2 linked regions of the Gimesia maris genome follow. The protein of the gene in region 1 interacts with the protein of each later gene in a pairwise test. Links are inferred from orthologs where the notes say so. Each region holds a gene or a part of one and is shown in the gene's direction. Other genes may lie near its edges. The genes, in order: rsfS and GmarT_RS15520.

What was found.
Region 2: the proteins of rsfS (region 1) and GmarT_RS15520 interact in binary tests that used the Escherichia coli proteins (3 or more experiments, as listed by UniProt). The link is inferred for Gimesia maris from one-to-one orthologs.

The regions. Positions count from the first base shown.
Region 1 is NZ_CP042910.1:5,612,665-5,624,690, forward strand. The notes cover bases 9,134-12,026. They hold rsfS (ribosome silencing factor), read left to right. Parts: upstream 9,134-10,351; coding sequence 10,352-10,702; downstream 10,703-12,026. Other genes in these bases: GmarT_RS20880 (sodium-translocating pyrophosphatase), read left to right, coding at 9,134-10,180; argS (arginine--tRNA ligase), read left to right, coding at 10,820-12,026. Outside these bases: GmarT_RS20845 (COG1361 family protein), read right to left, coding at 1-1,916; GmarT_RS20850 (lipoyl(octanoyl) transferase LipB), read left to right, coding at 2,363-3,166; lipA (lipoyl synthase), read left to right, coding at 3,153-4,052; GmarT_RS20860 (lipoyl domain-containing protein), read left to right, coding at 4,053-4,328; holB (DNA polymerase III subunit delta'), read left to right, coding at 4,348-5,409; GmarT_RS20870 (PSP1 domain-containing protein), read left to right, coding at 5,609-6,460; GmarT_RS20875 (Minf_1886 family protein), read left to right, coding at 6,763-7,179; more of GmarT_RS20880, read left to right, coding at 7,664-9,133. UniProt on the Escherichia coli protein: Functions as a ribosomal silencing factor. Interacts with ribosomal protein uL14 (rplN), blocking formation of intersubunit bridge B8.
Region 2 is NZ_CP042910.1:4,209,984-4,222,069, reverse strand. Bases 5,548-8,500 are described here. They hold GmarT_RS15520 (ATP-binding protein), read left to right. Parts: upstream 5,548-6,387; coding sequence 6,388-7,614; downstream 7,615-8,500. Other genes in these bases: GmarT_RS15515 (DUF5682 family protein), read left to right, coding at 7,745-8,500; GmarT_RS15525 (hypothetical protein), read left to right, coding at 5,548-6,385. In the rest of the region: GmarT_RS15535 (hypothetical protein), read left to right, coding at 1-55; GmarT_RS15530 (DUF4132 domain-containing protein), read left to right, coding at 396-1,316; more of GmarT_RS15525, read left to right, coding at 1,313-5,547; more of GmarT_RS15515, read left to right, coding at 8,501-11,338; GmarT_RS15510 (hypothetical protein), read left to right, coding at 11,335-12,086.

The DNA.
Region 1 (12,026 bases):
GTAATCAGTTCCACACCAGGAGGCAGTTCGCAGGAGACCGAAACATTCTGTGCTGACTTACTACCATCATTCTTAACAACCACCTTGTAACCGGTTTCTTTACCGATTTCGACAGGATCGTCCAGGTCAGCGATTTCCAGAACCAGCTGGGCAGTTCCTTCAATTCGTGTCTGAATCTGAGCGTCTGATTTTACGTTGTGTTCAGAAATGGCTCGTACGTGATGCACATAGTTACCGATGGTTTTGGTTTTTAACTCCAGGTTCACACTGGCAGTTTGACCTGGTTCCATCCGACCAAGAAACCAGCTGATCGTAGAATCTTCCGGATTGAACTGTCCACCGTGATCGGCATTGACGAATTCAAATCCTTCAGGAATTTTGTGCAAGACGCGAACATTATTCGTAGCAGCAGCACCATCGTTGAGTGTCGTGATGACGTACTGAGCACTGCGACCTTTGTAGCGAAGTCCGGGACCATCGATGGCAACCTGAACTTTCGGAGCGATAACATTTACACGAGCCTGTGTCGCCTGAACCAGACCACCTTCGGCTTTTGCCTGGACGTTCACGACCTGCTCACCACCCATCACGGCGGCTAAAGCCAGTCGAATGGTTCGCGATTCACCAGGATTGAGTGATCCCACCTGCATCTGCAGATATTCTGCGGTCACATGTTCCAGTCCCTTGGGAATTTCAGCTTCGAGCACAACATTGTGCAATGTACCAGTCCCCGGGTTGGAGATGGTGACAGATTGAGAAGCGGGTTCACCGATCATTACATTGGTTGGACCTTTGACGGCAACCTGCAGCATGGGTTCTGCTACCATGAACGATTCAGCCAGAGCACTGGTTGAGCGAACATTGGCAACAGCAGAAATGGCACCCCGCTGACTGGGAATCATTGAAATCCGGATTACTTTCGTTTCGCCGGCTTTCAGCGATTCAAATTTCCATTCCAGATGATCACGACTGGAACTGGGAAGAGGTTCCGCATTTGTCAGCCGCACGGAAATCGGAAAGAATGCTTCGACCAGCAGGTCCTGGGCAGCCTGTTTTCCTTCGTTTTTAATTTCCAGTTCGAATTCACATTCCTGACCTACGTTAATTTCTGTTTTCTTGATCCATTTATGGGTCAGTTTTGCAGTTGCTTCATCCGAAGCGGCACCCACAGGTTTCACACTGATTTCACTCACACGACGAGTGCTGGGAGACGCACTGATTGTAATTCCGGAAGGTTGCTCTGTTTTTGGTGCAGCAGCCGCGGATCCAAAAGTCAGATGATGCTTGTTTTCCACAGTCTTTCGATCCGGAATCCGGGGAATGGAAAGGCTGGGAGTCTGTGGAGCCGATTGACTGAACTCCGTTGGCAGACGGAACTGGTTTTCACGTGAGTTCCCTGCACTGACCTGCTGAATCTTGCCTTGGGCAGATTTCTGGTTACCCTGCTGAAATTCAGCATGAACAATATTCTGCTTGTCTGACTGTTTTGAATTGAATGTTTCGAAGTGGTACTGTTTTTTTCCACTTTGTGGTTCAGAATGACCAATCTGCTGGAACTGAGACTGGCTTGGCGCGGGAGTCTCTGTTTTTGCTTTGTTATCCAGTCGGCGATAAGGACGTTCCTGGCCAAACAGTTCCTTGTAATAATTTGGAACCTGTGAGAGACGTTCTTTGTCAGTCGGCCTGTATTCTGCTGACTGCTCTTTGACAGCTGCATTCTGACGAGGCTGCGAAATCGTGATCCGTCCCGTATTATTCTCAGGTGCCTGACCGGAAAAATACTGACTGGAGGACCGGGAAGTGGAAGCCGAATCAAAGGGCGACTTTGATTCGAGTATGCGATCATCGGCGGTGGCGATACTCGCACTCATTACCATAGTTGAAAATATCGCGAGCATCTTTTTTCCGCGTCGCATTTTGTTTCTCCTTACCGATTGGAATTTACTGCTGGATCGGAACTGATTTGAGGTTTGATTTGACATGAAGAGCTCTGAGAGCGGGAGTGGTCTGATAAATTACAAAGCGGCGTATTAGTTTTATCCATTTCTCTCTATCGGATCTGAGGATCCAAGGAATTGAATCAGATATGCTGATTTTTTAAAATAAACCGGAATTGCAAGGTATTCCGGTTATGACGATTATTCTCCGGGACGGCGTACGGCACAAACCAGAAAGCACCTAATCGCATTCATACAAGTCACTTACAACACCCCACACCTTGTATTCTTCATTCAATACCAGCTCTCAACAGGAAAACTGGAAATCAGGGAGTTCTAAATGTGATCTGCTGTCCGGATCCCGGACAAATCAGGATTTCCACGTTCTGAAGATTGACTCCGCGAGTGAACCCCTGAAAATGACAGTGTCGCTGACCGTTATCGAACAGCAGATTGATTACCCTGAACCTGTAGACAGGATCATGAATTTACCTGACCCTGATATGAACCAGACAACTCCCCGCCATACATCAATTAAGGTCTATATGCTGGGCTGTGTCGACTTCGACTCGCTTCTCGCGCTTCAGGAACGGGCTCTGCAGGAAATCAGACAACAGGATACTGATCAGGCGACTCTGTTTGTGTGTGAGCATCCCCCCATCATTACAGTAGGCCGGGAAGGCAGTCATGCGCAGCTGGCCGATTCCAGCCAGGAATTCAAGGCCAGCCAACTGGATGTCCGCTGGGTGAACCGGGGGGGAGGGGCCTTATTACATGCCCCCGGACAGTTAGCCGTGTATCCCCTGCTCCCTTTAAGACAGATCGGCCTGGGGATGGATGACTTTCAGAACGGTTTAGTACAGTCCCTGTTGCAAATGTCTGCGGAACTGGGAATTGAAGCCGAGCGGCATCCCGATTCCGCAGATATTTTCGGCCGTTGTGGCCAGTTTGCCTTTCTGGGGGCTGCGATCAAATCCTGGATTTCTTACTATGGTTTGTATATTAATGTCTCACCCGATATGAAATTACAGCGGCTGATCGATGCCAATCAGCATGACCATCGTCTGACCTCACTTTCTGCGACACTCACGCGGGAAGCCAGTATGAGTTCAGTCCGCGAAAGCATCGTCAGGAATCTGGTTCAACAGTTTGGTTACCAACGGACCCATATATTCACACGACACCCCTTACTGCAAAGAGTGAAGAAAAAAGTTTATGTCCACCCTTAATATTCTGACAGACACCACCCCGGAACCCCGACAGCGACTTCCCAAATGGCTGAAGCGGCCTTTGCCCGAACCAGGGATGGCATTCACCAGTAATGTGATCGACGACTTGAAACTGGTCACGGTCTGCGAAAGCGCCAAGTGCCCGAACCGAACCGAGTGCTGGTCACACAAGACCGCGACACTGATGATCCTGGGAAATGTCTGTACGCGGCCTTGCGGATTCTGTTCGATCGCTAAAGGGAAAACAGAAACCGTGCAGTTGGATGAACCGGAACGAGTGGCAGAAGCGGCAGTGCGACTCGGACTGGAGCATGTTGTGATTACCTCGGTCACCCGTGATGACCTGCCCGACGGGGGAGCAGAGCATTTTTACAACTGCATCCTGGCAATCCGCGCACGGATGGACGCTGACATCGAAGTTCTCACCCCCGACTTTCGCGGCGATCGCAAAGCTATCCAGCGCGTGATAGAAGCTCACCCGGATGTCTTCAACCACAATACGGAAACGGTGCCTCGCCTTTATCACCGCGTGCGACGTAACGCCGTTTATCAACGAACACTGGACCTGCTGCTTCAGGTCAAGGAAACAGATCCGACAATTGTTACCAAAAGTGGAATCATGCTCGGACTGGGCGAAACCCGGGAAGAAGTGCTGGAAGTCTGCGCGGATCTGCGGGCCGTCGGATGTGACATGATTACCATCGGCCAGTACCTGCAGCCGACACCTCAGAATCTGCCTGTAGAACGCTTCCTGCCACCTGAAGAATTTGACGAAGTCGGAGACCAGGTCCGGGCCATGGGCTTCAAACTGGTCGCCAGCGGTCCTTTTGTACGTTCCAGTTATAATGCCGGCGAGATGGCATCTGTCCTGGGAAAAGATTCCTGAATGGCGACACCGATCCTTGTTCCTCCGGTCTACAGTTCTCCTCAGCCGCTCAAAGTCAGTCTGTGGCTGACACATGCAGGGGAATCTGTCGCCACCGGTGATCGAGTGGTCGAACTGCTGATTCCCGGCGTTACCTTTGACGTCGAAGCCCCCTGTGCCGGCACGATTATTTCTTGTGAATGTCAGCCCGGAATGGAAGTCACAACGGGTATGATCCTGGGCTGGATTGAGCCACTGGATTCTGAAACCGAATCGGACTGGAACACGGAAGACTGATTTCTGAAAAGAGATGTGGATGAGCACGACAACCGACTCCATTCGAGGCCACCACCCCATTCTGGAAATGCTGGATCGTGCGCTGTCACGCAGCCGCCTGCCTCATGCGCTCCTGTTCTCAGGCGCAGCTGGTATCGGTAAGAAGCGGGTCGCACTACATCTGGCCCAATGCCTGTTTTGTCTTCAAACTCCCGCGGACGAGTTAAGCTGCTGTCGGACCTGCGACTCCTGCAAACAGATGGCAGCGGGAACACACCCCGATCTGATTTCGATAGAATGCCCCCCCGACAAAAACATTCTGCCTCTCAGCCTGATCATTGGCGATGATGATCATCGAGGTCGGGAAGGCGTCTGTTATGAAATGTCGCTGCGTCCCATGGTGGGTGACCGCCGGATTGCCATCATTGACGATGCGGACAAAATGAATGCTGAAAGTGCCAATGCACTGCTGAAGACACTGGAAGAACCCTCTGCGAACTATTTAATGATTCTGATTGCGAGTGAACTGGATGCCATTCTGCCTACGATCCGTTCCCGCTGTCAGCTGATCCGATTCAACCGGTTGACCCAGGAAGACGTTGCCGCTCTGTTAATAGATCAGCAACTCGTAGAGTCCGAGGACCAGGCAATAGAGATCGCGCGTCTGTCTGCAGGTTCCCTGAATATTGCGAGGCAGCTTCTGGATGAAAATCTTCAGTCTCTGCGGGGCAATATCACCAGACTGCTCAGTCGACATCCGTTTCAACCGCAGGCATTTTCCGAATCCGTGATTCAGGCTATCGATGACGTGGGAGGCAATACAGCCGCACAGAGAAAAACAGCATTGTGGGTCATCAAATTCTGTGCCGATTTCTACCATCAGTCTTTACAGTGCGCCGCCGCTTACCAGGCTGCTCCAACTGCCGGTAATGTGGAATCATTTGTTGCCGGTTTGCCTGGTGAAACGGAAGACCGGATTGAAACGATTGGAAATCTGTTGAGCCGGATGCTGCAGACAGAGGAGCAGATCAATCAGAATGTAACGCTGCCTTTATGCATCGAGAGCTTAAGCCAGGATCTGCGGGAAATCCAGACGAAATAAGCTCCGTCTGCAAGCTCGATTCGGGAAACAGTGTACGGTTTTCAAATAAATGTGTTTTCCTGCGTTTAATTAGAGATTGCCAGATCGAGTCCGGCTATAATAAACTGATCTGAGCAGTCATGCTGATTCCTATGCTGTTGCTGACTTATTCTGCACAATGGCTGCTGCATCCAATCTCAACTCGATGAAATCATAATCTATGAATATTGAAGCTTCCGGATATATCGTACGCTACGGTTCCACCCGACTCATTGGAGAATTTACCAGCAAAGGTCTGCCCGAACTACCACGTAATGCGGCTGTAATCATCAAAAGCGACCGGGGGCATGAATGGGGAGAAGTCCTGTCGCCTGCAACAGAACGCGTTAAATCATTTATGAAGGACGCTTCGGTAGCCGGACGAATTATCCGCCTGGTGACCGATGATGACTATCGCCAGCGGGACCAGAACCGCCATGAAGAACGCAATGAATTTCTGGGATGCCAGGAACTGGTAAACGAACACAAACTGCAAATGCAGCTGGTTGACGTCGAGCACCTGTTCGGTGGTGAGCGGGTCGTCTTCTACTATCTGGCAGAAAAACGCGTTGACTTTCGCGAGCTGGTGAAAGCGCTGGCAAGAAAATATCGTTCACGAATCGAAATGCGCCAGATTGGAGTGCGCGATGAAGCGAAGCTGCTGGCGGATTATGGTGATTGCGGGAAAACGGTCTGCTGCGGAACCCATCTGACGGAAATGCCTCCCGTCTCCATGAAGATGGCAAAACTGCAGAAAACGTCACTGGATCCCAATAAGCTCTCAGGGCGATGTGGACGCCTGAAATGTTGCCTGCGTTATGAATACGAAACCTATAAAAGCTATAAGAAGGAACTGCCTCCTGTCGGCTCGACGATTATTACCAGCAAGGGAGAAGCGAAAGTCACGAACCAGGAAATCCTTTCCGAGTGTGTACAAGTCATCTACCCTGACATGAAAAGAACGATCGTACACAAAAAAGACATTCTGGAAGTGATCAAAAAGAAACGCGGGGAAAACCCTGCCAAGCAGTAACGGCAAATAAATCAGGTATCAGGGGGAGTCTGATTATTAACGAAATCGAGTAACTCGGGATTGATTTTCCAGAATCCCTGATCGATAATTTCCCATATCTGACGGGTTATACTATAAGAAAGTCTTGACCCGACCAGACTGATTAGAAACACTAGACTGTATCCGGTTTTACTGTAGCGTCTTCAGATCCATTAAATCGAGTATTCAAAAAGTGACACAGCCGTTGTTATCACGTGCGTCACAAATCAGAAAAATCACAGCGCCGCTGTTATTCACGTTTTAGACAGGTAATGGGTGAAAAAATGACATCTGCCACAAATCTTTCCCGCCCCAAGTTGCAATTTCATCCCAATGCCTACGACTTTATTTTTGAAGCACTCCAGCAGGCTCAGGAAATCTTCTCACGTCAGGCAACGCAGGAAGACGAACAGGAAGAAGCACATGTCTCCGGACAGGAACTGCTGGAAGGTGTGCGAGAACTCGCCTTAAAACAATTCGGCTTAATGACACTCACGGTTTTCAAACAATGGGGTGTTCAATCCACCAGAGACTTCGGCAAGATGGTGTTTGAGATGATTGAACATGGCCGGATGCGAAAAACAGAGCACGACCGCCTGGAAGACTTTGTTGACATCTATGATTTCGAACAGGTCTTTGATGTTGCGTATGTCATCGACACAAGCCAGGTTTTCAATCAGACTCCTGCCAAAAACGTCTGATTCAAAGAGCCAGCGAACCAGCCGATCAGCGCTCAACTCTCCCTGAAATTTCCAGCTCTATCCACGTTCGCCGCTGCGCACTCAGTCTAGCAAGTTTTGTGTTAAACGAAGTTTGTTAAGTTACTGTTATTGCAATCTTCATCCCAGATGATACACTCCCCCGATAGAGTTTTTTGAGTTTACCCAGCGTGTTTTCAGGCTGACGTTAGTGTCTCCAGGACAGTTCGAAATGATGAGAATTGTGCAAGCGACGCTCTCGTTTAATGAGATGCGTTTCGTATTTTTTGAGCATACAAGTTACGTGCTGACTGTTGCCCGGAATCAATTGAGGTTTTGAGGTTTTACATCAAGATTTACAACGGCTAATTAATTGGAGTTAACTCTAAGGATGAGGTTTAATCCCCGCGCTCGACTCACTCCCGTACGATTTTTCTCAACTCTCATCACCTCTAGTTTCGCCATTCTTTTATGCTCAGCCCCGCTGATGGCAGCAGAAGCTTCCACGGATCTGGCGATCGAAGCAGAAAACTCAACAGTCGTCATCAGCTGGTGCATTGCCATCGCAGGTGCCATGTTCGCTCTGTTCACAGCCTTTCGCTTTTTCTGCTGGATGGTCAACCAGAGTGAAGGCGATCCCACGATGCGAAAGATAGCCGAGCATGTCCGCGAAGGCGCTCGTGCGTATCTGGATCGTCAATTTAAAGTTGTAACCGTCTTTTTTGCCATCGTCTGTGCCCTGCTGGCGTTCATGGCCTTTGGTTTAAAAACACAGTCGCACTGGGTGCCATTCGCCTTCTTAACCGGAGGCTTCTTTTCTGCGCTGGCAGGCTGGTTCGGAATGCGGACCGCAACACTCGCCTCTGCCCGCACCGCCCATGCTGCCAAGGAATCATTGAACAGCGGTTTACAGGTCGCTTTTCGCAGTGGTGCGGTAATGGGTCTCGTGGTGGTCGGCCTGGGCCTGCTGGATATCACGCTCTGGTTTGGCGTCCTGCACTGGGTGGTGAAAATGCCTCTGGCAGAAATCACGGTCACGATGCTCTGCTTCGGAATGGGTGCCAGCAGCCAGGCACTGTTTGCTCGCGTAGGCGGTGGTATCTTTACCAAAGCGGCCGACGTTGGTGCCGACCTGGTTGGGAAAGTCGAAGCAGGCATTCCCGAAGACGATCCCCGTAACCCGGCGACAATCGCCGATAACGTGGGAGATAACGTCGGCGATGTCGCAGGTATGGGAGCCGACCTTTACGAATCTTATTGCGGGTCGATCCTTGCCAGTGGTGCACTGGGTGTAGCCGCCTATCATGGTTACCCTAAAATGCAGATGATGTGTCTGCTGTTGCCGATGTGCCTGGCTGGCGTGGGAATCTTCCTGTCCGTCACCGGAATTTTTATGGTCCGAACGGAAGAAGGAGCTTCACAGAAGAACCTGCTGAAAGCGCTGGCCAAGGGAATTGACACCAGTGCATTCGGCGTGATTGTCGCGGCACTGGCTTTGGTCTGGATCATGCTGGTCATTCCTTCTCAGTCATCTGGAATACCCGCGGATTCTCCACTCCTGGTGGGTAACAGGCTGTTTGGTGTATTCGGCGCAATTGTCTGCGGACTGGTCTCCGGCTGGCTTATCGGCAAGTGGACCGAATACTCAACCAGTGATGAATTTCGCCCGACCCGCTTTATCGCGGACCAGTCCTCCACTGGACCGGCAACGGTGATCATTGCGGGGATTGCAGAAGGTTTTTACAGCGTCTGGGTTCCGATTGTCGTGATCGGCGTGGCGATCATCATGGCGTTTGGACTTTGTACCGGATTCGATTTTGCCAATTCACAAATCTTTGCGATGGGCCTCTATGGCGTCGCGATTGCTGCCGTCGGAATGTTGAGTACTCTGGGTGTGACGTTGGCAACGGATGCTTATGGCCCTATTGCTGACAACGCCGGTGGCAATGCGGAAATGAGCGGACAGGAACCCTACGTCCGACAGCGAACCGATGCCCTGGACAGCCTGGGAAATACCACTGCTGCCACCGGAAAAGGATTTGCCATCGGTTCTGCCGCTTTGACCGCGCTGGCCTTGCTGGCCGCGTATGTTGAGGAAGTTCGCGTCGGCTTTGAGCGATGGGTCGAACATTCAGCCATTGTGGAAACCATTTCAGATGATATGACTAACGCTTCCGCACTAAAATTAAGCTCGAACTGTATTGCCTTACGGACTCCGGACAGGGATGGCCTGGAAGTGAAACATAACAACCAGGGATTCCTGCTGTTCCCTGCTTTGAATGTCGCTCAGATTACTCCAGGTCGGGAAAAAATCATGAGCGCAGAAGTCGGTTCGATCATTCGTGATCTGAATATTTCAGAACTGCTGGAACGGGGAGAATGCGTAGACGTCAAGACGGCAACGGTGCCCGACTTCTCCCGGTTTTATAATTTTTCCATCCTGAACCCGAAGGTACTGGTCGGGATCTTCTTTGGGGTAATGGTCGCCTTCGTCTTCTGTGCCATGACCATGAAAGCCGTGGGGCGGGCTGCAGGCGCGATGGTGGACGAAGTCCGTCGCCAGTTCCGGGAAATTACAGGTATCATGGAGAATAAGGCCGAACCGGATTACGCCGCCTGTGTCGAAATCAGTACGGCAGCGGCGCAACGGGAAATGATCCTGCCTGCGATGCTGGGTCTGCTTTCACCAGTCGTCGTGGGAGTCATCCTGGGTGTTCCCGGGGTCGTCGGACTGCTGGTGGGTGCCTTGACGAGCGGGTTTGCAGTTGCCATTATGATGGCTAATGCCGGTGGTGCCTGGGATAATGCGAAAAAGTACATTGAAGCAGGCGCTCATGGCGGCAAAGGAACTGATGCGCACAAAGCCACAGTAGTCGGCGACACCGTTGGTGACCCCTTTAAGGACACCAGTGGCCCGAGTCTGAACATCCTGATCAAGCTGATGAGTATGGTTTCTGTTGTCATAGCCGGATTTATTATTCAATACGCACTTGAGTTATTTTAAGTATTTGAAACAGGCTAGAGCGCGTCACATTTAACCATAGCGTCTCCCGATCGATGATACTCGATCCAAATAGCCACGGAGATGCTACAGTAAAACTGGACACAGTCTAAAGGTCACAAAATCAACACCGAACCTTCTCAACAATCTGATTCTATTGAAAGTGCGTCCAGCCTGGAACGTGCCTGCCTGTGTGCAAAAACCTGCGAGGACTTCAAAGGCAAAGACATCGTTGTACTGGATGTCGCTAAAATTACACCTTTGTTTGACTACTTCATTATTGCAACCGCCACCAACCAGAGGCAGAGCAACGCGATTGCAGAGGAAATTCGCGTTCTGATGAAACGCGAGAGCACGCGCCGTCGTAACATTGAGGGTAAAGACAGTGAATGGATTCTGGGAGATTATGGGGACATTGTCCTGCATATTTTCACAGAAGAAGCCCGGGAACAGTATGACCTCGAACGCCTCTGGGCTGACGCCAAAAAAGTGGACTGGCAGTCTTTCCGCACGGATTCCCACTGACAGATCCGCTGTTTCTACCAATCTCAGCTCGCAGTCGGTATTCTGGGCGTAGAAGAATCTGTGTCCGTATCTTTCCAGTAGCCAAGGAGCCCGGCATCTCTGCCCCGGGCGTGTATAATGAATATTCTCGCAGAAATCAGAAGTCGATTTGAACCGGTCCTGACTGAATGGACAGATGATCCCTCTTCGGTGATCGAAATGCTGAAAGCATCGCAGGATGCAAAGTTTGGTGACTACCAGGCGAATTTCGCCATGCCCCTGGCAGCCAGAATCCCCGATTTGAAACCACGCGACCTGGCAACACAGATCGTGGAAAAAGTCGATCTGTCCGATTTCTGCGAACCCCTGGAAGTCGCGGGCCCCGGCTTTATTAATATCAAACTCAAGCAGGAATGGTTGAACACTCAGACACAAAATCTGGTGGCAGACGAACGTCTGGGGGTTGTCCCTGCAGAATCGCCACAAAAGGTGGTCGTTGACTTTTCTGCCCCGAATGTCGCCAAGCCCATGCATGTGGGACATTTAAGAAGTACCGTGATCGGCGATGCCAATTATCGCGTCCTGAAATTCCTGGGACACGATGTGGTCGGCGACAATCATATCGGCGACTGGGGAACCCAGTTTGGTATGATTATTTTCGGGTACAAGCATTTCCTGAACGAAGCCGCTTTTGAGGAAGCCCCGGTTACCGAACTGGCGCGACTGTATCGGCTCGTGAACCAACTCTCAGATTACCATGCGACCAAAAAGACTCTGCCTCAGCGGGAAAACGACATTGAGCAACTGGAAGCGAAACTGAAAACGCTCGAAAGTTCCGCCGACCAGACGGATAAAAAAATCCAGAAGCAAGAGAAGAAGCTGAAGTCTGATATCGCAGAACGAAAATCTGATGTCAGATCAATGCAGGAAAAGCTGACGGAACTGGAACAGAACGAAGATCTGCACAGCAAAGCCGTCGCATTCCCTGATATCGCGCGACAGGCACGAGATGAAACAGCCAATCTGCATGCCGGAGATGCTGAAAATCTTGCACTCTGGAATCAGTTCCTACCCGCCTGCCTGGAAGCGATCCAGAACGTCTATGATCGACTCGATATTCACTTTGATATGGCACTGGGGGAAAGTTATTATCACCCCATGCTGGCAGACGTCGTCGAAAGCCTGAAACAGAAGGGTCTCGCCAAAGAGAGCCAGGGCGCAATCTGCGTCTTTATCGATGGTTTCAAAGCCCCCTTCATCGTTCAGAAACAGGATGGTGCATTTACCTATGCGACTACGGACCTCGCCACGATTAAATATCGTGCAGAGGAACTGAAGGCAGACC
Region 2 (12,086 bases), 1.4 Mb from region 1 along the record:
CCGGAGTCTCGTCAACATGTTGGCAGATGTCGACTCCGAATTGACCAGCAGCTAATTCCTACTTGCGACTCGTCATCACGATCTTCGCAGGCTGTGCCGGTCTGAACGGTTGCAGTTTGGTCGGTTGAGCAGTCTTCCACGGCTTAAACACCGGCACGCCTGATGGCGTCTTCTGATTCAAGTTCTTGTTGAATGCTGAAATCTTCGGCAACGGAGTGAGTGGCTTCAGACCATTTAGAACTGAAAAGTGGCAAAACTGTTTGAGATTCCATGAAAGTGGAAATATCGGACTTCCGGTAAAAGAGGTGAGTTGCTCTGCAGATGTAAATATGGTCATAATGTTCTCTATTCACATCTGATATGGACCAATCTTCTCTTACTGGGAGTCGACAGGTATGGCGGCTGCGGAATCGAGCGTCAAAAGCAAAGCGATCGAAGATATCTCCTGGCTGGATGCAGAAAAAGAATATGCATTAGGAGTACACCGGGGAAAACTGGTTTGTCGCAATCCGAAAGGGAAAAAATTAAGTGCCGTGCCCAAGTGGCTCAAAGAAACAGAACTGGCCGAGCAGCTTTTGGCGCTGTGCGAGTGGCTGGCCGATCATGAAATGGAATGTCAACACCGCATCGAAACCTGGATGCTGCGATCACTGCCGGTACCCCGCGATGCGGTAGAAGCAGTCTGGGCTGACCCTGTCTGGTCCGACGCATTACGCAATATGGTCGTGACCCCACTGGATGCCAAGGGCAAGGCGAATACTGAGCAGACCGGGCTGCTGCGAGATGTGGTGGCGAAAAAGGGAATAGGCGTTGTCGACCGCGACGGTGAAACCCAATGGATCAAAGCTGCCCAGATTTTGATTCCGCATCCGATTCTGATTGATGGTCTGGAAGATTTACGCGAAATTTCCGTTGATCTCAAATTTTCACAGGCGATCAATCAACTGTTCCGCACCGTCTTTTCTGCGACCGCAGCACAACAGGATCTAACACGCATCACGGATTTTCAGGGGGGGCGATTCGCGCAACTCAATTTTGTAACGTCCCTTTGTAAACGCCTGGGAAATCCGGTGAGAGGTGGTTATGCCTGCAACAAAATCTGGGAGAACTCCATCCCGCTGGAAGCGCGGTTCTGGGTGGGAGACGAATATCCCGAGTCGGAAACATCTACGGGAGAATTGATTTTCGTGAACGAGGAACAGGTTCCGCAGAAGATAGAGGATGTGGGACCGGTGACCTTCAGCGAAGGGATGCTGATGGCTTCACAAATTTACGCCAAGCGTCAGGTTGAGAAAGAAGAAATTGACAACTCATGAGTACGACAACCATTAAATTAGCCGCTGGGGGACTTCTGCCGATAAAAACCAAGGCAGATGAGGTGACCACAGAATCGATTGTTGCGCGCAGCTATCAGCATCCGGCACTCAATGGTCGACCTGTCATCCGACTGGCGTCTGAGCGACTGGGTGAAGCGGAAGATCTGGCGATGGATTTTCTGGGCTTTGAACCACCGGAGATTTCTCAGGCAGTGGGAGTGCAGCAGCGAGGGAGCCTGGGATTCGCGGCCTGGGCATTGATCAATGATCCGGAGAATGCCCGGTTTGCTCTGGACCTGGTCAAACAGATGAAGGGGACGGCTCGCAGGGCAAAATCCAAACCGGGACATGCCTGGGATGCGTATGTGGAAATTGCCCGGGAACTGGGGCGTTCTGCCCGACATTTTCTACCTCCTTACTGGGAAGAGGTAGGGAGAACCTATAAAGATCTCGGTAATCAGACCTATGCCGCGCGGTCTTTAAATAAGTCTCTGGAAGCAGAACGCGTGCATGCTCTGGAATCAGATCGGGAGCGCCGCCGCGATGTCGTTTTAGAGTTTGTACTTTCCGGCTGCCTGGCGGGAAAAGCGTTGTCTGAATATTCGCAGGATCTCTCAGACCAGTACCCTGCAGAAGAGGCCTTTCAGATCTTTCAGGATTTATGTGTGCGACGAACGCGTGGCGGAATGGCGCCGTGGGCGAATCTGCCGAAAGATTTTATCAAGCTGGCGAAAGCCGCTGATTTGGATGTCGATACGGAACTGGAGCAGTGGCTGGAAGAGATTGTTGAAGCCCCTGCTATGGGCCGGGCTTCGATGCAGTTCTGGAAGTCCTGCAGTAAGCATAGTCAACGGATCGTAGCGCGGAAACCTGCATTTGCCATTGCACTTTTGCAGCAGACCAAGCCGGAAGCCGATCGCTATTATGAAAGTAAAACGGATGTCTGGCTGGAACTGCTGGAACAATGGGGCGTACTTGAATTTCTCTGGGAAGATCAATATCAGGGGGCACCACCACTGGGCGAGCCAATCGCGATCTGGCTGGGGCGGCTGATTGGGGAACAGGTACCCGCATCGAATCAAATCCTGGAGATGTTCAGAAAACTGATACCTCGTTTAAATCAGGAACAGACTCCTTTACCTTTGCAGGTAAGCGGCCGCTATCGGGGTCGCAGTATTGATGTGGACCTGCTCGAAGCGGCTCTGGCGAATGGGATTCCCGTCGCAGATCCTGTGGGAGGTTGTTCCATTTCCTTTCTGGGCTGGCTTGAGATCGATAATGCACACGAATTTCGAAATCAGGATATTGTGTATGCCGGTCAAGATGAGCGGTTTCGCGCTGTCATTCTGAACGATCTGGATTCTGCTCTCATACCACGCCCGGGGGAGCGGGTGCTGGGGGGATATCGAATCACCGCCGAACACCAGTTCTTTCCCCAGGCAGCCGGCGACCGTCCGGGAATTCTGGGATTGTGGCGCGAACACACGTCAGAAATGATTGATCAGTTGGAACAGAGTGGACTGGCCAGCTTTATCGATATCAGCGTCCGGCTGCAAAAGACCCTGTGGCCGGATACGTTAAGACTGTTTCCCGATCTGTCCAAACGTCTTGCCGATTTTGATCCGACAGAAGTCATTCAAAAGACCCTGCAGGCAGGAGTGATTGATGAGTATGGTCTGCCTGCATTGGAACAGGTGATCGAAGAAAATCAACTCAAACTGGAACTCGATTCGTATCGAGTCCATTGTTGCTCATTGACTTTTCCTGCCATCGTTTTGAATGACAGCACTCATGCTTATGTGATCTCAGGTGACGGGAGAATCAAAAAGCACGAACTACGGATTCCTGCCAACTGCCACGTTCAAGGAATAGAGGTGGTTGGCGAAGATCTGGCGGTTGGCTACCGGGATACATCCTGGTCAGATTATTTTTACTGGTCGAGCAACCCCGAAAAAACGTACTCCATCAACTTTTCACTGGGTAATCCCCGAGAACATCTTTCGGTTCAGATGCCGGATGGTGGTGCGTTTCGGGGAAATCGAATCGTTCATGCGGGAGACAAGCAACCTCCGATGGGAATGCGGTTTTTCCACGATGGTGATCGGTTCTGGCGGTTCACGCAGGAGTTCGATTATGAAACGAGTGAATACCAGTCGAAGTTGCTGGAAGTCAATCCGGAGACAGGTGCTGAAATTCGCGCGAGTCTGCCGGCCTGGTTTGAAACAGAGAATAAGGAAAAGACAGAGTACTTGTTCTCGGAGTTGCTGCCCGCTCCTGTGGGAACTGAGCACACGCCTTTGGGCACGCAGGGTGGTATGCTGGGCTGGAAAGCAGTCCAACGCAGTGATGGTACTTATTACGGAGAAGGGATTGATGGCCGTCGCTGGGATCAACCTTTGATCGATGGTCATAACGGCACTCAGGCTCCTATTGGATTATTAAAACAGCCGGGAGGTGACGCGTTTCTACCTGTGTCTGCGCAAGGTGACACTCGCGGTGGAGCCTGTTGTGTGTGGGATCCGACAGGCACAACAGTGGTTGCGCGCCTGCAGCCCTTTCATTTTGGGTTTGCCGCCGGTCAGAGTGTGCTGCTGCCGATCACGTTCTGGCATTTGATGCAGCCTCGACATATGGCTTCTTCGCGTAAATTACGTCAAACCAGTCTGGATCAGTGTAAAAAACTCCTGCAGGCGGTCAATCTGGATCTGGATCAAATTAAAAAAGAGCTGAAACAGAAAAATAAAAAAGAAATCCAAGTTGAAGAACTCCAGTTTCCACAGCTGCATTCTGAGTTAACAAAATGGCTGCCTGAGGCACCGGAGCGGTTACTGACCGGAGTGGCAGGCAACATTGCCCAGGCTGCGATGAATATCAAAGCTTTTCAAGATAATCTGACAGACCTGATTGAGAGTTCAGAAAAGGAAGATTTCGGCTCAACTGCTAAAGAGGATCAGGCGATTGAAGCGGCTGGTATTTCCTGGAATCTGCCTCGCACTAATTATTATGGTCTCCACCAGGAGGGGGCTTCGCTGAAAAAGCATTTGAGTGCCGTGGCGGCATTTCTGAAGGGAGAGTCAACGGGGAGCGATCTCCCCGGTTGTCCAGTGATCTGGTTCACCTTATTAAATGACTTAGCTTTACAAAGTTGGCGCGCCTACTGGCGGGCGGCTGCCTCAAATCTGGAATCAAAAGAGAATGTTGAGATTCTCTGGATTGAATTTCTTGAATTCTGGAATGAGCTGAATCTGGCCTCGCTGCCGGGCAAATTCAGTATCATGCAAGGTTGTCCTGCCAAAGCAAAGCTGAAACAGTATGGCGGTTATGATGTTGACGTCGAGGGGGGCGCGTCCTACACACTGGAAAAGGGGAAAGACCAGTTTATCGTCCTGGAATGTTTACGCTATAACGAAATGCCTTATGAAATTCTGCGTTACTCGACAGCCAGGACTCCCGGCAAACCTCCTGGAATGAAAGTGGAGAATATCCGTGACTTGAAACCGGATCTCGGTTTCGAAGAAACAGCTGAATTCATCCAAGCCGCACGAAAACAAGAAGGGCTCGCATTACCTTCCAGTTCGGAATTAAAAACGATTGCCGAGCGACTGGGGGTGACACCCGCGGAAATTGCTTTGATCTGGCTGGCAGGCTTGAAGATGGACGCGTATGCGAATAATTTCATGCCTTCCGAGATCCGCAAAGCTTTGGGATTGAAAGTCACGGAAGTCAGCGCTGCCAAACAGTCATTGCAAAACATGAACCAGGATCTGTTCAACCAGCTTTGCCGGTCCCTGGTCGCCTGTAACGCTGCCGCGCCCTTTGCGGAAGATCATACAGAAGCTTTTGATTCGCTGATCGAGACCTGGGAAACCAGTATGCCCCGGCGTTTACCCCTGGATGCCGGACTGCAGAAACAGCTTTCCGCACTGGCAAAAGCGTCGACTTGGCAGCGTGTCAGCCACGAGCAACTGCTCAGTCTGGCTGCTGATCCCGGGAGAGATCCATTGCTGCAGCTACTGGAGATGCGTATCGAATATACGGAAGACGGGAATGTTCCAGACCTGGATGTCTTCGCAAAGAAACGGCAGATCACGATCACACCTGATATGCTCAAATCGATTACTCAGCTGGTTGGTCTGGTGCATTACTTCACACCAACGGGTCATGCAGCACGCGGCATGATGCCTCCCTTGATCAAGCAGGTTCACAAGTTATTAAACAGTCCTAAAACGTTGATTCCGTTACGTGTTATTTATCTGCACAATCATGACGAGAAGAGAAAAATACCGACTCCCCAGGAGTGGCTGAATCAGAATCTGGGAAAAGGGAAAAAAGATAAAAAATATCCAATTTACAGATATGATGATGAATTGATTTCCGCCGCGTCCTGTGATGCGATTCATCAGGTGCTGACTGCCTTTCACCCTCCTGCGCTCAGCAGCTCTGCTGAGATGAACCGACTGCTCGCAATCGAAAACCAGATAATACAGGATGAATATTATTCAGGCCTGCAGTACAGTCTGCAGACTGTGGTTCTCTTACTGAGCCCGGGCTTTAAAAAATTGGAAAAGTCAATTCTCGCTTCCGGATATGAAGCGGACCAGTGGCTGCAGAATCCACTGTTGACAGCTCCTGATGTTGTGGCAGAGATTCAGAAGAAATATAAGATTTCAGAAGACGCCGCCGTTTTGTATGCTCAACTGCTCGCACTCCCCGATCCTTCGACGGTGAATCTGCGGACCTGGAATGGCTGGAAGCTGGCCCTGATCAAAAATGCAGCAGCGGAACTGATCGACAAGGAACTCGTACTGGAAGCCAAACGGGCTCGAGCAGGGCGAAACATCTTCCTGCCCGGTGAATGGACCGAATTGAAAGCTCCCTTGCTGCCTCTGGAAACCTGGAAGATCGAGCATCTGGTTGAACCGGATCTGGAGTATCCGGTACCATTTCCTGTTGGCGTCCCGCTGGTATTGAGGCCTTTTGAAGAATTATTTACTGCAGCCTGGCAGCGAGTAAAAGACGGTGATGAGCCGCGTTACGAAGAAGTGAAACGGAACCGAAAGAAAAAATAACCATGGCAAAGAAAAAAGCAGTCAGGAAGTCTGACCGTGATCAGTCTGCGGAAGCGTCACCGATGACAGATACAGCACACAGGCAACAGGCGCCCGCGGAAGAAAAATATGCAGCACAGCTGACGTTTCTGTCTGCGATTGATACTTCTCCCCGACCTGCCGGCTGGCAGCTCTCACCGGAGCGGGTCGTCGATTTTCTATGTGGTACGGATGGGGAATCGATTCGCGCCCCGGCTGCAGCCAAACTCCCCGCTGATTTCCACAGGTCAATGAAGCTGGAAGCGAAATTTGTCGGTCCACGATCTCTGGTAGAACGTTGTGTGGTCACACTGGCAGGCGAACGGGGACTGTTACTCGTCGGGCAGCCAGGTACGGCAAAAAGCATGCTGGGGGAACTGCTGTCGGCAGCGATCAGCGGAACCAGCGCCCTGACGATTCAGGGGACAGCGGGGGCGAGTGAAGATCATCTGCGATACGGCTGGAACTATGCGATGTTACTCGACCAGGGGCCACGACCAGAGGCACTTGTTCCTTCACCTGTGCTCACGGGGATGAAACAGGGGGCACTCGTGCGAATCGAAGAAATAACCCGCTGTCTACCTGAAGTGCAGGATGCGCTGATCAGCATTCTCAGCGAACGCCGCCTGATGATTCCCGAGCTCAGTGGAGAGGCCGGCAGTGTATTTGCCGCTCCGGGTTTTAATCTCATCGCGACCGCCAACCTGCGTGATCGGGGGGTGTCCGAAATGTCGGCAGCCTTGAAACGCCGGTTCAATTTTGAAACAGTGATGCCGATTTCAGATCCGCAGCAGGAAGTTCAGCTGGTAGGTGATCGGTCCAGAGCGGTCCTGCAGGAGTCCGGAATAACCCCAGAAGTGGATCAGCGGTTGCTGGAGATACTGGTGACGACATTTCGTGACCTGCGGGACGGACGAACGGATGAAGGCTGGTCGGTGGAACGACCGGCAGCTGTGATGAGCACAGCCGAGGCAGTGACCGTTGCTGCGGCCATCACACGACAAGGTGCGTTCTTTGCTTCGCAGAAAGATCCCGTCTCGCTGGTTCCCGGATATCTGCTGGGGGTGGTCTTCAAAGATAATTCGGATGATCGGGACCGACTGCTGGCGTACTGGGACGGCCCGGTTCGCAGGCGTAGTGAGAGTGACTCGCTCTGGAAGCGGATGTATGATCTGCGGCACGTACTGGAAGATGCGGAGTTGGAGATCTAGACTTTGTTCAAGTTTATAAACCGACTCCGGGGCCATTAGTACGGATATCATAGTATGAAAGTCGCAATGGATCATGGGGAGGCACACCAGATTGGACCGGGTTTGAACGAAGGGAGAACACAAAAATTCAATGCGAAGTGCACCACCCGACAGGGATGACCTGCCAGAAGATGTTCTCAAGCAGATGGCCGATTGTACGACCCCGTGGCTGATTGGGGTCCGACACCATTCTGCTGCGCTGGCACGGGGGCTGCCCTTTCTGCTGGACCAGTATCAGCCTGAAGCAATCCTGTTGGAGATGCCACCCGATTTTCAACGCTGGCTGCATTACCTGGGGCTGCCAGAACTGGAAGCGCCTGTCGCGCTGGCTGCCTGTGGTGATGCGAAGCTGTTGTCCTTTTATCCGCTGGCGGATTTTTCCCCGGAACTGGCAGCCATACGCTGGGCTGATCGGCATGATGTTTCGGTGACTTTGTGTGATCTGGATCTGACTTCGATGGCCTTGCTTGACTCGCAGGAAATTCCGGATGAGAACCAGTCAATAGGTACCAGCTGGCTGGAGAGACTGCTGGCCAAAACGGGGGTTCGCGACACCGGGGAACTGTGGGATAAAATGGTGGAGACGCCCGCTGTCGGTTCCTCACCGGAGTCAATTCGCCGGGCGGCTTTGCAGTTTGGCTGGATGATCCGGCATTCATCCGGGGGGCCCTCTTTTCATGATGTACATCGCGAAGCGGCGATGCGCGCTGCAATCCAGTCTGCTCCCACCCGTACCGCGGTGATCGTCGGGGCGTTTCATGCGGCAGCGCTCTTGCCCGAACCTGTTCTCTGGTCAGCGCCTGCTCCCCTGAAGCAGCAGGCAGCAGGATCCCCACCAAAGACGCTGGATACTTCGCTGATACCTTATTCTTTTACCCAACTCGATCAGCGAAGCGGCTATCCTGCCGGGATTATGGATCCGGTCTGGCAGCAGAGTATGTTGCAGGTGGAAACGGTAGCAGCAGGTAATGAACTGGTCGTCGATCTGGCAGTGAAGCTTTGCCGCGAGCTTCGACAGGCAGGACATGTGGCAGGTACCCCGGATGCGATGGAAGTCGTACGCTTCGCTCGTGATTTATCACAGCTGCGGGGGTATCAGGTTCCGGGGCGAGCGGAATTTCTGGAAGCGGTCGAAACTGCTCTGGTGCAGGGAGAACTGCTGGGACGGGGGCGGGCTGTAGCGGCGGCGGCACAGACGGTATTAGTCGGATCGAAAACAGGGCAACTGCCCGCAGGGACACCACGCAGCGGTCTGGCATTACAGATTGAAGCCGCCATCAAGCGATTGAAGCTGCCGGGCCCTGATTCTGTGAGTCATGAGCCTCGCGAGCTGCGACTTGATCCGCTGCGTTCTCCCCTGGATCGTGCCCGCGCGGTTGTCTTGCGTCGTTTATGTCTACTCAACCTGTCTTATGCCCAGCGAAAGGATTCGGCACAAACCGGACACCGGGAAAACCTGACCGAAGTCTGGCGCGTGCAATGGACTCATGCGACTGCTGCAACGGTCGAGGCCTCCGGAATCAATGGGGCAACCCTCGATCAGGCCTGCCAGGCGTTCATTCAACGGATTCAGCATCAGGCTGCAGACGGGGTTGAAAGTGAGACACAGCATCCGGCAACCCTGCTGGCACGTCTGAATGTTGCCGCCGAATGCGGACTGGGTAACATTACGAAATCACTACTGTTAGAGTTGCAGGCAACGTTCATGCAGGCTGCCTCACCTTCACAACTCATAGAAGCCGCCTCACTCCTGCAGCGCATTTCTGCCGGTCATATCTCTGGTTTACCACTGGATGCGGAGGATGCCGTGCCTCCGGATGTTGAACTGTTTCAGGTGCAGCCAGAGTTGTTGAAACTGCGACCACTGGTAGAAACGGCGCTCTCACATTTAAAAGGGCTGCTTGGTTCTACTGACCCCGCCGATGTCATCCTGCTGACTGATCTGGCGGCAATGATTACAGGTGAACTCTCTGGCAGCGTGGCCGGGAATCAGGAACTGTCCTCACTGCTTCCTGCCTTACGGGATCAGCTATCACGGCTGAGCAGGCAAGGATCACCGCTGATGCAGGGCGCTGCCTGGGGGGCACAGGTTGCAGCAGATCTGATTGCGGCTGATGTCTTCCAGGCCTGTCTGGCAGGCTGGTATGATGCGGCGAGCACACATGAAGGACGAACGAAAGTCAGTTTGAGGCTGAATGGCCTGCTGGTGCCACTGCTGCCGCTGGTATCAGTTGATCCGGTCTGGCTGTCCGGATTGGCAGAGCGCTTGGGTGATTCAGCAGATGACGAATTTCTGGTGCGCCTGCCAGCGCTGCGGAAAGGTTTTCTTTCGATTTCGCCAGCTGACCGAGTCCGCTTGTTGAGGGATCGTCTGCTCATTTTAGAACCGGATGGCCCGAGAGGCTCACATCTGCATCATCTGGAAAATCCGGAACGTCTGGCTCAGTCACTGGTTGCCGATCGCAAAGGCCGTGAAGCAATTGCGAATTTATTTCCGGATTTTCCATTGCGACAGTTAAATATAAAAGATCCCTTTGCGAAACCGATACGAGTGGCCGAAGCTCCTGGAGAGATTCCACTGGCTGATCGCTGGCGGCTGATATTAGGTGTGAAAGGCTGCTCGACTCCGAAGAGTCAGCAGGTGGCAGGGACCCTGGATCAACTGTATGGCGGTTCGGAGCGAGAGGGCCGTGGTCTTCAGGGAGATCTGGCATCTGATCGGGGAGGGACTGAAGCTGCAGCGCCTTCCGTCCGGGAGTGGATTTCTGATGTCGAAAGGTTATTCGGTAAAGATGTTTGCGAAGAAGTTCTGGGTGAGGCTGCTGTCAATGGTCGTGCCGCGGTTTTGGAGCACCTGAATCATGCCACGGTGAGACCTTCTGTCGAACTGTTGGAGCAGGTGCTCTCATTACGCGGCGCACTTTCAGAACGTGAACTGGGTCTGTTGCGGAAACTTGCCCGGAACATTACCGAGCGGATGGCAAAACAGCTGGCGAATCGTCTGAGACCTGCTTTGCATGGATTGAGTATCGCCCGTCCGACGCGTCGTCGCAGTCCGCGTCTGGATTTCGCCAGAACATTGAATTCCAATTTGCATACCGCCTATCGCAAAAGTGATGGCCGGATCTCGATTGCTCCGACGCGTCTGGTTTATCGTCTGCCCGCCAAAAGGCAGATGGACTGGCATCTGATATTTGTGGTGGATGTTTCCGGATCAATGGAAGCTTCTGTGATATACAGTTCCATGATGGCCGCGATATTTTCAGCTTTACCGGCCATCGATGTCAAGTTTTTTGCCTTCAGTACACAGGTGATTGATTTTACCGGCAGGGTAGAGGATCCATTGTCGCTTCTGATGGAAATTCAGATCGGGGGAGGGACGCATATTGGCCTGGGGCTGCGGGCGGCGCGCGAGTCGATTACAAATCCGTCCCGGACGCTGGTGGTACTTGTGACCGATTTTGAAGAAGGTGTGTCGGTGCCGGAGTTGTTGTCTGAGGTGGTCATGCTGTCCAGTTCCGGTGCAAAGCTCATCGGATTGGCGGCTCTGAATGACGAGGCGAAGCCCCGTTATCATGCGGGAACAGCCGCGGCAGTGGTGCAGGCGGGAATGCCTGTCGCAGCCGTCAGCCCGGAACGACTGGCGGAGTGGGTGGGTGATCAGATCCGCGGAGGGACAGCATGACCAAACCCCCGCGCCCCACGGTTTCTCCCAACGTCGTTGCTGCGATCATTGATGCAACGCCGGACCGGGTCCGAAGACGCCTGGATCGAAATCCCCAAGCCGCGAAGGAATGGCGATGGCAGTGGGCACAGACCACCTGGCAGGTGGAAGCTGGTAACGAAACGGTAGTCTTCTCTGGAACTCACCTGGAAACTATCGATCAGATGGTCTGCTCCTGTCTGCTGGCACCCCATTGTTTTCATATTGCCGCCTGCCTGACCAGTCTGGATGTGGTTTTACCTGATGCGGTTTCTGCGGAGAGTGCGGAGTCTTTCGAAGAGCAGGGGGAGGTCGTAGAAACGGAGCTCAGTCCCGGGCAACGGCAGGCTGCCTCAGAATTCGTGCGGGCCCTCACTCGGATTCTGGAAGCTGGTGTGACCAATACCGGCGTGCTGCTGCAGTCACAGTTATTACGATCGGTACATCAGTGCCGCGCCGAAGGTCTGCACCGCGCTGCCGTCACCGGGTTAAGGATTATGTCCGGCACTCTGGAATTCCGTAAGCGTTCACCCGAGTCTGATCCGTTACAACTGGCATTGGATATTGCAGACGCATTAGAAACAACACGGCGGTTGCTGGATGAAAAATCGGTTGCCCCATATTGGGTGGGAACCTCGCGTCGTGCGCAATTTCCGGTTGAACCCGGGAAATTACAGGGCCTGCTGGCCGAACCTGTGCTGACTCGCAGTGGCTTTGCGGGGGCGACTGT